2 regions of the Dinoroseobacter sp. PD6 genome follow, and region 1 is predicted to be linked to the other one. Evidence: riboswitches for the same ligand, from Rfam matches in the RefSeq annotation. Region 1 holds a riboswitch; the other holds the start of a gene.

Region 1 (5,497 bases):
ACGCTGCACGCGCGTGCCTCAGCGCACCGGTGAGCTGGTTCGATCTTGCTCTAACCTCAGGTAGCCACGTCGGCGTGACCGGGCTGGGAGCCATTTCAAACAGGTGTGAACTGCGAAGTGAAACAGGGAAGGACGGCTCGAACAGTCCACTACCCAAGGCTGCAAATCGAAGGGGATCGAACAACCGGCGTGGGGATTGATCAGGGCTTCCTTCGTCCGGTGGCAGAGTATCTCCCACCGCGCCCTCATGCCCGCCGGCGCAGCAGCCAGACAAAAAACGCGCCTCCGATCAGACCGGTGACGATCCCAATGGGTATGTCCTCAGGCGCCATTACGGTGCGGGCCGCGATGTCGGCCCAGACAAGAAAGATCGCGCCGACGAGCGCGGAAGCTGGCAGCACGCGGGCGTAATCGCCACCGACCAGCATCCGGACTATATGTGGGATCATCAGTCCGACGAAGCCGATGATGCCCGAGAAGGCGACCATGCACCCCGTCAGCAGCGCGCCCACGACAAAGACCGACAGTCGAAAGCGGGCGATGGGTATGCCAAGGGTCGAAGCCGTCTCGTCGCCAATCGTCATGGCATTAAGCCGACTGGCATTCGCGAGAAACCAGAGCCCGCAACCGACAAGGATCACAGCCGGGAAGAGCAGCTGGTCCCACTGCGCAAGGCCGAGACCGCCAAGCATCCAGAAAACGACAGTGTGGGTCGCGCGCGGGTCGCCGATGAAGATCAGGATATTCGCGCAGGACATGACGATGAAGGACACGGCCACGCCCGCCAGAACGAGCCGGTCGGCACCCGTCGCCTGCGCGAAGCTGGTCACGCCAAGGACAAGCAGCGTGGCGGCCAAAGCTCCAGCAAAGGCCAAGAGCGGAACGGTCAGCAGGCCGAGGAACAGCCCGGTGTGCAACAGCGCAAGGATCGCTCCGAATGCCGCACCCGACGAAATGCCGAGCAGATGCGGGTCCGCCAGCGGGTTGCGGGTGACCGATTGCAGGCTGGCCCCGACCAGCGCCAGCCCCGCCCCTACCATTGCCGCGAGAAGCGCACGCGGAAGGCGGATCTCCCAGACGATTGCAGCCTGTCCGGTTGTCCAGTCGGGCGTCAGCAGCCCCGGCAAAATCCGATCTGCCATGATACCCCAAACCGTGCCAAGTGGCACGGCGACCGCGCCCAAGCTGACCGCGACGGAGATCGAGAGCAGCAGCACCGCGACCCCCGCCGCCGTCAGCGACGGCATCACGAAGGCCCGGCGTGCGGGCGCTCCAACGCGGGTCTCGGTCATTCTGCGCGGAACGCTTCGGCGAGCGTTCTCACTGCGCCGATGTTGCGCGGGCCGGGCGTCGCCTCGACGTATTCGAGCGTGACGAACCGGTCATTCCTGACCGCAGACAAGTCAGCGAAAGCGGGGTTTTGCATCATGAAATCGCGCTTCTGCGCCGCCGTGACGTCGCCATAGTTCACGATCACGATGACCTCGGGGTCGCGTTCCACCACCGCCTCCCAGCCGACGGTCGTCCAGCTCTTTTCGACGTCGTCCATGATGTTGGTTCCGCCCGCGGCCTGGATCAGGGCATTCGGCATGGCGTAGCGGCCGGCAGTGAAGGGCATGTCCTCGCCACTGTCATAAACGAAAACGCGGGGGGCATTCTCCAGAGGTGTCATTTCGGCAAGGATCGCATCGAGTTCCGCGCGGTAGCCCGCCACCAGCGCCTCGGCGCGTTCCGCGACGCCGAAGATACGCCCGAGGTTCAGGAGATCGGCGTACATGTCATCCATCCGCGCAGGGGGCTTGTCCATGATATGGGTGCAACTTTCGGTCAGCTCGTAAACCTGGATGCCAAAGGGCGCGAGTGTGTCAGGCGTCACCTCGCCGCCGACCCGCATGCCGTAGTTCCAGCCCGCGAAGTAGAAATCCGCACCCGCGCCGATGAGGACTTCCTTGGATGGGTATTTCTCGGACAGTTCCGGCAACTCCCCAACACCCGCGCGCATGGCTTCGTCGAGCTTGTTCCAACCATTGATGCCGGTGAAGCCGACCATTCGCTCTGTCAGCCCGAGCACGAGCATCATTTCGGTCAGATTGACATCATTGGACACGGCCGCCTTGGGAGGGGCGTCGAACGTCACCTCGCGATCGCAGCTCTGGACGGTGACAGGATGCGCAAAAGCCGGGCCGGCAAACGCGAGAAGGGCGAGGGAAAGCAGGGGTCGCATGTTGGATCCTTAGGATTAGAGATGGAACGTCAGGTGAGGGTCGCCGCTGGGCGCAAGGGTCTGGCGCGAGACGCGGACACCGAAGGCGCGCGCGATCAGAGCTTCGCTCAACACCTCGCCAGGCGGGCCGTAAGCCAGAGCCTGACCATCCGAGAGAACCAGCACCTCATCTGTGTGGGTCGCGGCCAGATTGATGTCATGGAGCGAGGTGACGATTGTCGGACCCAGGGTGCCGATCAGGTCCAGCACTTCCAGTTGATGGCGGATATCGAGGTGATTGGTCGGTTCGTCCAGAACAAGCAGCCGTGGCTCCTGCGCCAGTGCGCGCGCAACCATGACACGCTGACGCTCCCCGCCTGACAGTGTTCCGAACATGCGATTGGCAAAGGCCGAAAGGTCCAGCCTGGCGAGGGCGGCGCGCACGATCCGGGCATCGCTGTCCCCAGCCGAGGCCAAGCCACTGCGATGTGGTGTTCGGCCAAGGGCCACGATCTCGCGCACGGTCAACGCGAAGTCGGTGGGCTGCTCCTGCAATACTACAGCGATGGAGCGGGCCACCTCGCGGGCCGAGATCGACCAGATGTCCACTCCGTCCAGCAGCACTCTTCCGCCGGCAGGGCGGAGATAGCGATAGAGCAAACGCAGCAGTGTGGACTTGCCCGCGCCGTTCGCTCCGACGACGCCGAGTATACGGCCAGGGGCCAGCGCGAAGGAGGTCGGGTGCAGGACGGACGCGCCACGCTTCGGAGCCCAGCTCAGATCCTCGACCAGCAGAGCGGCGGCCGTCACTGGACCGGCCCCCCTTCGGCGACGATCAGTGCTGCCGGCACGCGGGCCAATGTCGTGCGCTGCAGCTTGCCCGGCCGCGTGGTCGAGGAGCACCAACCGTCGTCCAGGTCGCGATACTGCCGTGCGAAGGCAACGAGATCTTCGATGTCCTGCCCCGGCTCGATGTCACCGAACAGGTACGTCGCCTTGGCGGATGCGTGGTAAGCGACAGTGCAGGGTCTATCGCAGCCGGCCATGCAGGCCACACCCGAAATCTCAAAATCGTTCGAAAGGAGACCTCCGGCCGCTTTGAGCGCCGCGCGCAAGCGGTCGATCAGCTCAAGGCCAGGGCGGCAGTCGCGGCCCTTGTGCCGGCATGACGTGCAGATCGTGATCCTGTGGGAATGATATCCGGTTGCGCCCATGTCGCCCTCCGCGAATACGCGAGAGCGGACATCGGACATGCAAACCGGAGCGGAACGCGCCCGTATGGAACATCATGACCTCCTGCCCAGACACCCCGCCTGGTCGAGTTTTATTTGGCGCCGAAAGCGCACCATCGATGGCAGGTCTCCTGACTCGCGGGTCACGGCTTCCCCGAACCTTCCCGGACCGCATCGGTCCAGTGGTGTCCACGGGGTCGCTCGCCGCTCACAGTTGCGGGGGCAGTCACGGGTTTGGTGCCTGATGGCTACGCCTCACCGTGTTCCCTTTTCATCCTTTCACCCTCGCGGGTTTCGGGAACCATCATTTCGACCATCGCCTGAATACCAATCCCGGTCAAGAACAAGGCGCGGATCAGGACCCAGTTGGCCAACACAAACCCAGCAACAGGTTGGATGCGTTCCGTAGAGCTTCTTCGTGTTTGACTGATCACCGCGCGTAGCGCGCCGCTGTCAGCCCCTCCATCGAGATTTCAGGCGGTTTTCCCATGATCACATCGGCGACGGCCCGGCCCGAGCCACAAGCCATGGTCCAGCCCAGCGTCCCATGCCCGGTGTTGAGGAACAGGTTTTCGTAACGCGTCGGGCCGAGAACCGGCGTGCCATCGGGCGTCATCGGGCGCAAACCGGTCCAACCTTCGGCACGAGAGAGATCGCCGCCCTTGGGAAACAGATCGCCAATCACATGCCGCACCGTGTCGGTTGCATGCGGGCCCAGGCGATTGGAATAGCCCACGATCTCGGCTTGCCCTGCCACGCGGATACGATCGCCCAAGCGGGTAATCGCGACCTTGTGCGTCTCGTCCATGATCGTCGATTGCGGGGCGAACGCGTCGTTCGTGACGGGGAGCGTGACGGAATAGCCCTTGACCGGATAGACCGGCAGCCTGATCCCGATGGGGTTCAGGACGTTCACGGCGTAACTGCCCATGGCACACACATAGGAGTCCCCGGAAATACGCCCGGCGATCTCCGTGTCCACACCCGCGATCTTGCCATTCTCGACGGCGATGGCGTTGATGGTTTGGCCGTACTGGAACTCAACGCCCATTTCGATGCACTTGTCGGTCAAGGCAATCGTGAACATGCGGCAATCGCCGGTGCGGTCCGACGTCAGGCGTAATCCGCCGACGAACTTTCCGCGGACTTCCGCCAAGGCCGGTTCTACTTCGACACAGGCATCGCGCCCGAGCACCTCGTAGGGCGAGCCGTACTCGGCCAAGACCGCTTGATCGGCCTTGGACGCTTTCATCTGCTTGGCGGTGCGGAAAAGTTGCAGCGTGCCCATCTGGCGTCCGTCGTATTCGATACCGGTGTCGGCGATCAGATCCGGCATGACATCGCGCGAATAACTGGACACACGCACCATGCGCCCCTTGTTGATCGTGTAGCTTTCGGCGTTGCAGTTGCGCAGCATCTGCACACACCATTTCCACATGGTCGGGCTCAGGAGCGGCATGATGAACAACGGACGACGTTTCATGAACATCCATTTGACCGCCTTGACCGGAATACCCGGCGCCGCCCAGGGCGAGCTCATCCCGTAGCTCAACTGACCCGCGTTGGCGTAACTCGTCTCCAGGCCCGGGCCGGTCTGACGATCGATGACCACGACCTTTACGCCTTGCTTGGCCAGGTAATATGCGGTGGTGACGCCGATGACGCCCGCGCCCATGATAACGACTTTCATGACAAGCCACTTTCCTTGATCAGGTTTGTCACGATCGAGACCCAACCTGGCGTTAATTCTCTTGCTGATGAGCGCCACCTTACAGGAAGGGCGCCGGTCAAACCGGGGAAATCGCGATGCGCGGCGTCACCGGGTCGCTGCGGGTTGTTCCACCTGAATGATGGTCAGCATCCGTCGCTGGTTTCCCCTTGTCTCCCAGTGGAAACTGGCGCCTTCCGCCAAGCCCAGCAGGGCGACACCGATCGGCGTCGTCACGGACACCCGGAGCCGGGCAATATCGGCCTCTTCGGGATAAACGAGGGTCACGGACTTTTCCTGTCCGGTCGCCTCATCGCGATAGGTCACCCTACTCCCCATACTCACGACATTTTT
Region 2 (5,497 bases), on a different contig from region 1:
GCCTGGGCCGCCTGCGCCTCGGCCACGGCCTTGCGGGCCTCCAGCACCTCGTCGCGATACCGGCTGACCGCACTACCGAGGGTTTCGAGCTTGCCTGCCATGATATTGCGGTCGGCTTCGGCACGGCTGAGCGCCCGGCTCGCCTCGCCCAACGCGCGCTCCGCGCCCTTGCGGGCTTCTCGCGCGGCCCGGTCTGCTTCCGTCGCTGCGCGCATGGCCGCCTGCAGGCCCTCATGGGTTGCGCGCGCAGTGGCCGCCTTGGCCTCCGCCGCCTCGAGATCGGCCTTCAGCGCTGCCAGCCGGTTGATCTGCTGCAACCGCGCCGCGGCGGCGGAGGGCGCATCCTCCGCCCGCGCCGCCAGCCCGTCCCAGCGCCACAGATCGCCCTCGCGGGACACCAGACGCTGCCCCGGCTTCAACGCCGGTTGCAGTCGCGCGCCATCGGCCCGGTCCACCAGACCGACCTGCGCCATCCGCCGCGCCAGCACAGCGGGCACCTCTACATGGGCCGACAAGGGCGCCGCACCATCGGGCAGCGTCTGGGCCGCGTCATAGCCCGGCAGCAAGTGCCAGCCGGAGCGGTCGCCCTCGACCTCCGGCGCCTTCAGGTCATCGGCCAGGGCCGCGCCCAGCGCCGCCTCGTACCCGGGTGCCGCCGTCACGGCATCGAGCACCTGGCCCCCCTCGGCCCGCGCCCGGTCCACGAGCTTCTCCAGCGCGCCGACCTCGGCCCGGAGCGCGGTCGCCTCGCCCTCGGCTTCGGAGCGGGCAGCGCGGGCCTCCGCCTCCGCCCCCTGCAGCTCGGCGCGCTCCGCCTCTGCCGCGGCCAGCGCCGCCTCGGCGGCTTCGGTTTCGCCCTGGGCGGCCTGCTGATCGCGTTCCGCAGCGACAAACCGCGCCTCCGCATCGCCCAGACCCGCCTGCGCCTCGGACAGGGCCGCCTCGGCGCGGCCCATCTGCTCCTGCGCGCGGGTCTCGGCCCGGCGCGCCTCCTGCAGCAGCCGCTGGGTCGACTGGTGCCGCGCGGCAAGCCGGGCGACATCCTCGGTCATCTCCGACTGGGTCGTCTCCCGGTCGGTCAGAACCTCGCTCGCCGCCTGCGCGGCCTCTGCCGCCGCCGCGAGCTTCTCGTCATGTCCGACCGACGCCTTGGCGATCTGCGCCTGCTCCCAGTCCAGCTTGGCGATGGTCTCGCCCGCGTCCCGGTTCAACTCCTCCTCCCGGGCGATATCGGTCTCAAGCGTCGCGATCCGCCCGGTCAGGGTCTCGATCGCCTCCCGCGCGCGGGTTTCCTGATCGGCCAGAGTGTCCCGCTGGACATGGAGCCGCTGAACCACTGCGCCGGCAATCGCTTCTTCCTCGCGCAGGGGCGGCAGGGCTTCGTCCGCGGCCACACGGGCCTTCGCGGCCTGCCGTGCCGCGGTCTCGGCCGCGGCGGCCTCGGTCGTGCGCGCGGTCAGCTCGCCCACGGCCACGAGCCGCGTCTCATCCGCCTCCCGCCAGCGCCGATAGAGCAAGAGCCCCTCCGCCCGGCGCAGCTGCGCCCCGATCTCGCGATACCGCGCCGCCTGCTTGGCCTGCCGCGCCAGGGTTGCAAGCTGTGCCGCCAGCGCCTCCAGCACATCGTCGACCCGGTCGAGATTGGTCTCGGCCCCGCGCAGCTTCAGCTCTGCCTCGTGCCGCCGCTGATAAAGGCCGGAAATGCCCGCCGCCTCTTCGAGGATGCGCCGACGGGCCTTGGGTTTGGCGTTGATCAACTCGGAGATCTGCCCCTGCCGCACCAGCGCGGGCGAATGCGCGCCCGTCGAGGCATCGGCAAACAGCATCTGCACATCCCGCGCGCGCACATCCTTGCCGTTGGTCTTGTAGGCCGAGCCCACATCCCGGGTGATCCGGCGGATGATCTCCAACTGGTCGGTATCGTTGAACCCTGCAGGCGCGCGCCGGTCCGAGTTGTCGAGGACCAGCGCGACCTCGGCGAAGTTGCGCGCCGGGCGGCTCGCGGCCCCGGCGAAGATCACGTCCTCCATGCCGCCGCCGCGCATGGCCGTGGGGCGATTTTCCCCCATCACCCAGCGCAAGGCTTCCAGCAGGTTGGATTTGCCGCAACCGTTCGGTCCGACCACGCCGGTCAGCCCGTCCCCGATGATCAGATCGGTCGGGTCGACGAAGCTCTTGAAGCCATTGAGGCGCAGACGGGTGAACCGCATCGGGGGTCTCCGGGCATGATTCTTCGACCTCCAAGGGTCACGACAGGCGGGCGCCGAGTCAATCCCACCACTGCATATCGTCGTGGATAACTCAAACTCCGCCATATATTGCGGGTGCTGCTAGATGAGGCAGGCTTCAAATGCTGCACCTGCGACCAATGAAGACTTGACGCCTCCGGTGTCACGGGCGCACAACAGTGGCGCATGGTTCCCCGTGCCCGCGCCAAGCGCCCGGGGGATCAAATGGGAATGTGGAACGGTCCGATCCAAACCGGAGGACCAAAGCCTCAGCCGCCCCCGCGACTGTATGCGGAGAGGGAGATCGACATGCCACTGGGACTCGCCCCGGGAAGGCCGATCCAACCCGATGACCCGCGAGCCAGGAGACCAGCCATGCGCGACACCCTTAGCCGCCCGTCGGGTGTGACGGGCATGGAGAGAGACGACATGACGACCCAAACCACGACCCAGACCGCCGCAATCGCGCGCCCCGCAACCTCGACCACCGGCATCGTTGCCGCGATGGCCGCGGGCCTGCTGCTGCTGTTCCTGTCGGGCTATGCGCAAGCCACGATCCTGCATGACGCGGCCCACGACCAGCGCCACGCCATGGCCTTTCCCTGCCACTGAGCAGCGCCTGACAACATGTCCATGAAATTGCTGACCAGCGCTGTGTTCGCTGGGCTTGCAGCGGGGTTGATTGCCGCCCTCCTGCAATTTTCGTTCGTGACCTCGTCTCTTCTGGAGGGCGAGCTCTACGAGGCCGGAGAGAAGGTCCATTTCGCCGTCGACGGCACGCCCCAGTCGCCGCGCGGCGGGGCCGAGGTCGACCTGGCGGCCGAGCCGATGCGCTATGGCCTGACCGTGGCGTTCAACATCGTGACCTACACCGGCTTCGGGCTGCTGCTGGTGGCGCTGATGGCGTTGGCCGAAACGAAGAAGCTGACCAAGATCACCCCGCGCCAGGGCCTGATCTGGGGTCTTGCGGGCTTCGTCGCGATCCAGCTTGCCCCGGCCATGGGTCAACCCCCGGTCCTGCCCGGCTCCGTCGGCGCCGAGATCGGGCCGCGCCAGGCCTGGTGGCTGGCGACCCTGCTCAGCGCGGGTCTGGCGATGTGGCTTCTGGCCTTCGGGCGCGGTCTCTGGCCCTGGCTGGCGATCCCGCTCCTGCTTGTGCCGCAGATCATCGGCGCTCCGGTGCTCGACACCTATTTCGGCGTCACCCCGGCCGAACTTGCGGCAAGCTTTGCGGCCATGTCGCTGGGCTATTCCGCCGCCGGCTGGGCCGCCCTCGGCTTCTTCGCCGCCTATTTCTACTCCCGACAGGAGGCTTGAGATGCCCGCAAAGATCCCCGCCACGGTCGTCACCGGCTTTCTCGGCGCCGGCAAGACCACCCTGATCCGCCACATGCTCGCCAATGCGAACGGCAAGCGGATCGCCCTGATCATCAACGAGTTCGGCGATCTCGGGGTCGATGGCGACATCCTCAAGGGCTGCGGGGACGAAACCTGCAGCGAGGATGACATCATGGAACTCAGCAATGGCTGCATCTGCTGCACCGTGGCCGATGACTTCATCCCCACCATGGAAAAGCTGCTCGCCCGCGAGACCCCGCCCGATCATATCGTGATCGAAACCTCCGGTCTCGCCCTGCCGCAGCCTTTGGTGCGGGCCTTCAACTGGCCCGGGATCTCGACCAAGGTGACCGTGGACGGGGTCGTCACCGTGGTCGATGGCAAGGCCGTGACCGAGGGCCGCTTTGCCCATTCCGTGGCCGCCGTGGATGCCCAGCGCAAGCTGGACGAGAACCTCGACCACGAGACACCCCTGTCGGAGCTGTTCGAGGACCAGGTCGCCTGCGCCGACATGCTGGTGGTCAACAAGACCGACCTGCTGACCCCGGCCGAGGCCGAGGCGCTGACCGAGCGGCTGAAATCCGAGGCCCGCGGCGGGGTTCAGGTGGTCCGCGCCACCCATGGCGCGCTGCCGGTGGATGTGTTGCTGGGACAGGGCATCGGGGCGGAGCACGATCTGGAGGCCCGCAGCGAGGTCCACCATCACCACCACCATGATCACGACGATCACGACGACGATCCCCATGACGACCACCCCCACCATGACCACGACCACGACGCCTTCACGTCCTTCGTCGTCACCCTGCCGGAAATCACCGAGCCGGACGCCTTCGCGGCCCATGTCGCGCGCGTGATCGCCGATCACGACATCCTGCGGTTGAAGGGGTTCGCGGCCGTGACAGGCAAACCCATGCGCCTGACCCTGCAAGCGGTCGGGCCGCGGATCGAGACCTATTTCGACCGCCCCCTCGGCGCGGACGAGACGCGCGAGACACGCCTGGTGGTCATCGGACAGGCCGGGCTGGACAGCGTGGCGATCGCGGCAGCGCTGGCTGCGTAAGCCTTCGGTGATCGCTCAGGCCGGATCATCGCGCGGGCGCTTCGTGAAGGCGGCCGCGCAAACCGATCAGGGGGATTCGCCCAAAACCCCTTTCCGGCGCGCCTGACGCCATCCCGGAGAGCCGGTGTTTTCGGTGCCCAGCTGAAATCTTAATCTCGGACAAGTTTTGCCCTCAATACCGCGCAGATACCGCCCCTCACGCGCAGAAAACCTGTATTTGAGCCTCGTCTTTAGGCGGCGCGCGTGTCATACTTTGGTCTGAGGGGTTTGAACCTGCCCGCAGGTTCGGAGACACATGATGCCTAGCGAAATCCGGATATTCCGGAGCTCACCTTTCGATCCCAACGCCCAGGAACTGCTTGTCCCGCCCAAGGCACGGACACGACCGGACTTGACGGACCTGACGGGACCGAATGCTTTCTTCTATCTCGCGGTCCTGCGGGACGCGCCACAAGGCTGTATTGCGCTGCGCAACATGGGCAGCTTCGGGCTGGTCAGCGCCTTCCGCTTCCTGTCGGACCGGGCCCGGACCAGTCTGCCCGACATCCTGATCGAGCAGGTCGAAACCCAGGCGCGCAGCCTGCGCCTGCCCGTTCTGCGGGCCTGGGTCGAACGGATGTACCCGGTCCAGGGCCAAGCTTTGCGCCGCAACGGGTACTTCCCCGTCGACCCCAAGACCGAGGAAGAGGACATGACCCTCTATGAGCGCCCCCTGCGCCGGGCGGCCACCTCACCCGAGCGACGGCAATCCGAACCGAGCCAGCCGGAACCGCCAGACCTTCGGACCCGGACCAAGGGGTCGTGACGGTCCTGGTGTTGCCGGGGCCGGTCCGGCTTGCTAGACCCGCGCGACAGGGTTGAACGGGGCGGA

What was found. Region 1 has a riboswitch for cobalamin ahead of PVW48_RS12175 (DUF1636 domain-containing protein). Riboswitches for the same ligand answer to the same signal wherever they lie in the genome.
Positions count from the first base shown of each region.
Region 2: it holds a riboswitch for cobalamin, as region 1 does, so the genes downstream of both, PVW48_RS11100 (CbtB domain-containing protein) here and PVW48_RS12175 (DUF1636 domain-containing protein) in region 1, are expected to answer to the same signal.

Region 1 is NZ_JARAMN010000006.1:144,339-149,835, reverse strand. It holds gene PVW48_RS12190 (FecCD family ABC transporter permease) at 246-1,292, opposite strand; gene PVW48_RS12185 (ABC transporter substrate-binding protein) at 1,289-2,224, opposite strand; gene PVW48_RS12180 (ABC transporter ATP-binding protein) at 2,240-3,013, opposite strand; gene PVW48_RS12175 (DUF1636 domain-containing protein) at 3,010-3,417, opposite strand; cobalamin riboswitch at 3,540-3,756, opposite strand; gene PVW48_RS12170 (D-amino acid dehydrogenase) at 3,866-5,125, opposite strand; gene rnk (nucleoside diphosphate kinase regulator) at 5,252-5,497, opposite strand, start outside.
Region 2 is NZ_JARAMN010000005.1:199,514-205,010, reverse strand. It holds gene smc (chromosome segregation protein SMC) at 1-2,210, opposite strand, end outside; cobalamin riboswitch at 2,399-2,620, shown strand; gene PVW48_RS11100 (CbtB domain-containing protein) at 2,604-2,840, shown strand; gene PVW48_RS11095 (CbtA family protein) at 2,862-3,545, shown strand; gene cobW (cobalamin biosynthesis protein CobW) at 3,547-4,626, shown strand; gene PVW48_RS11085 (hypothetical protein) at 5,018-5,431, shown strand.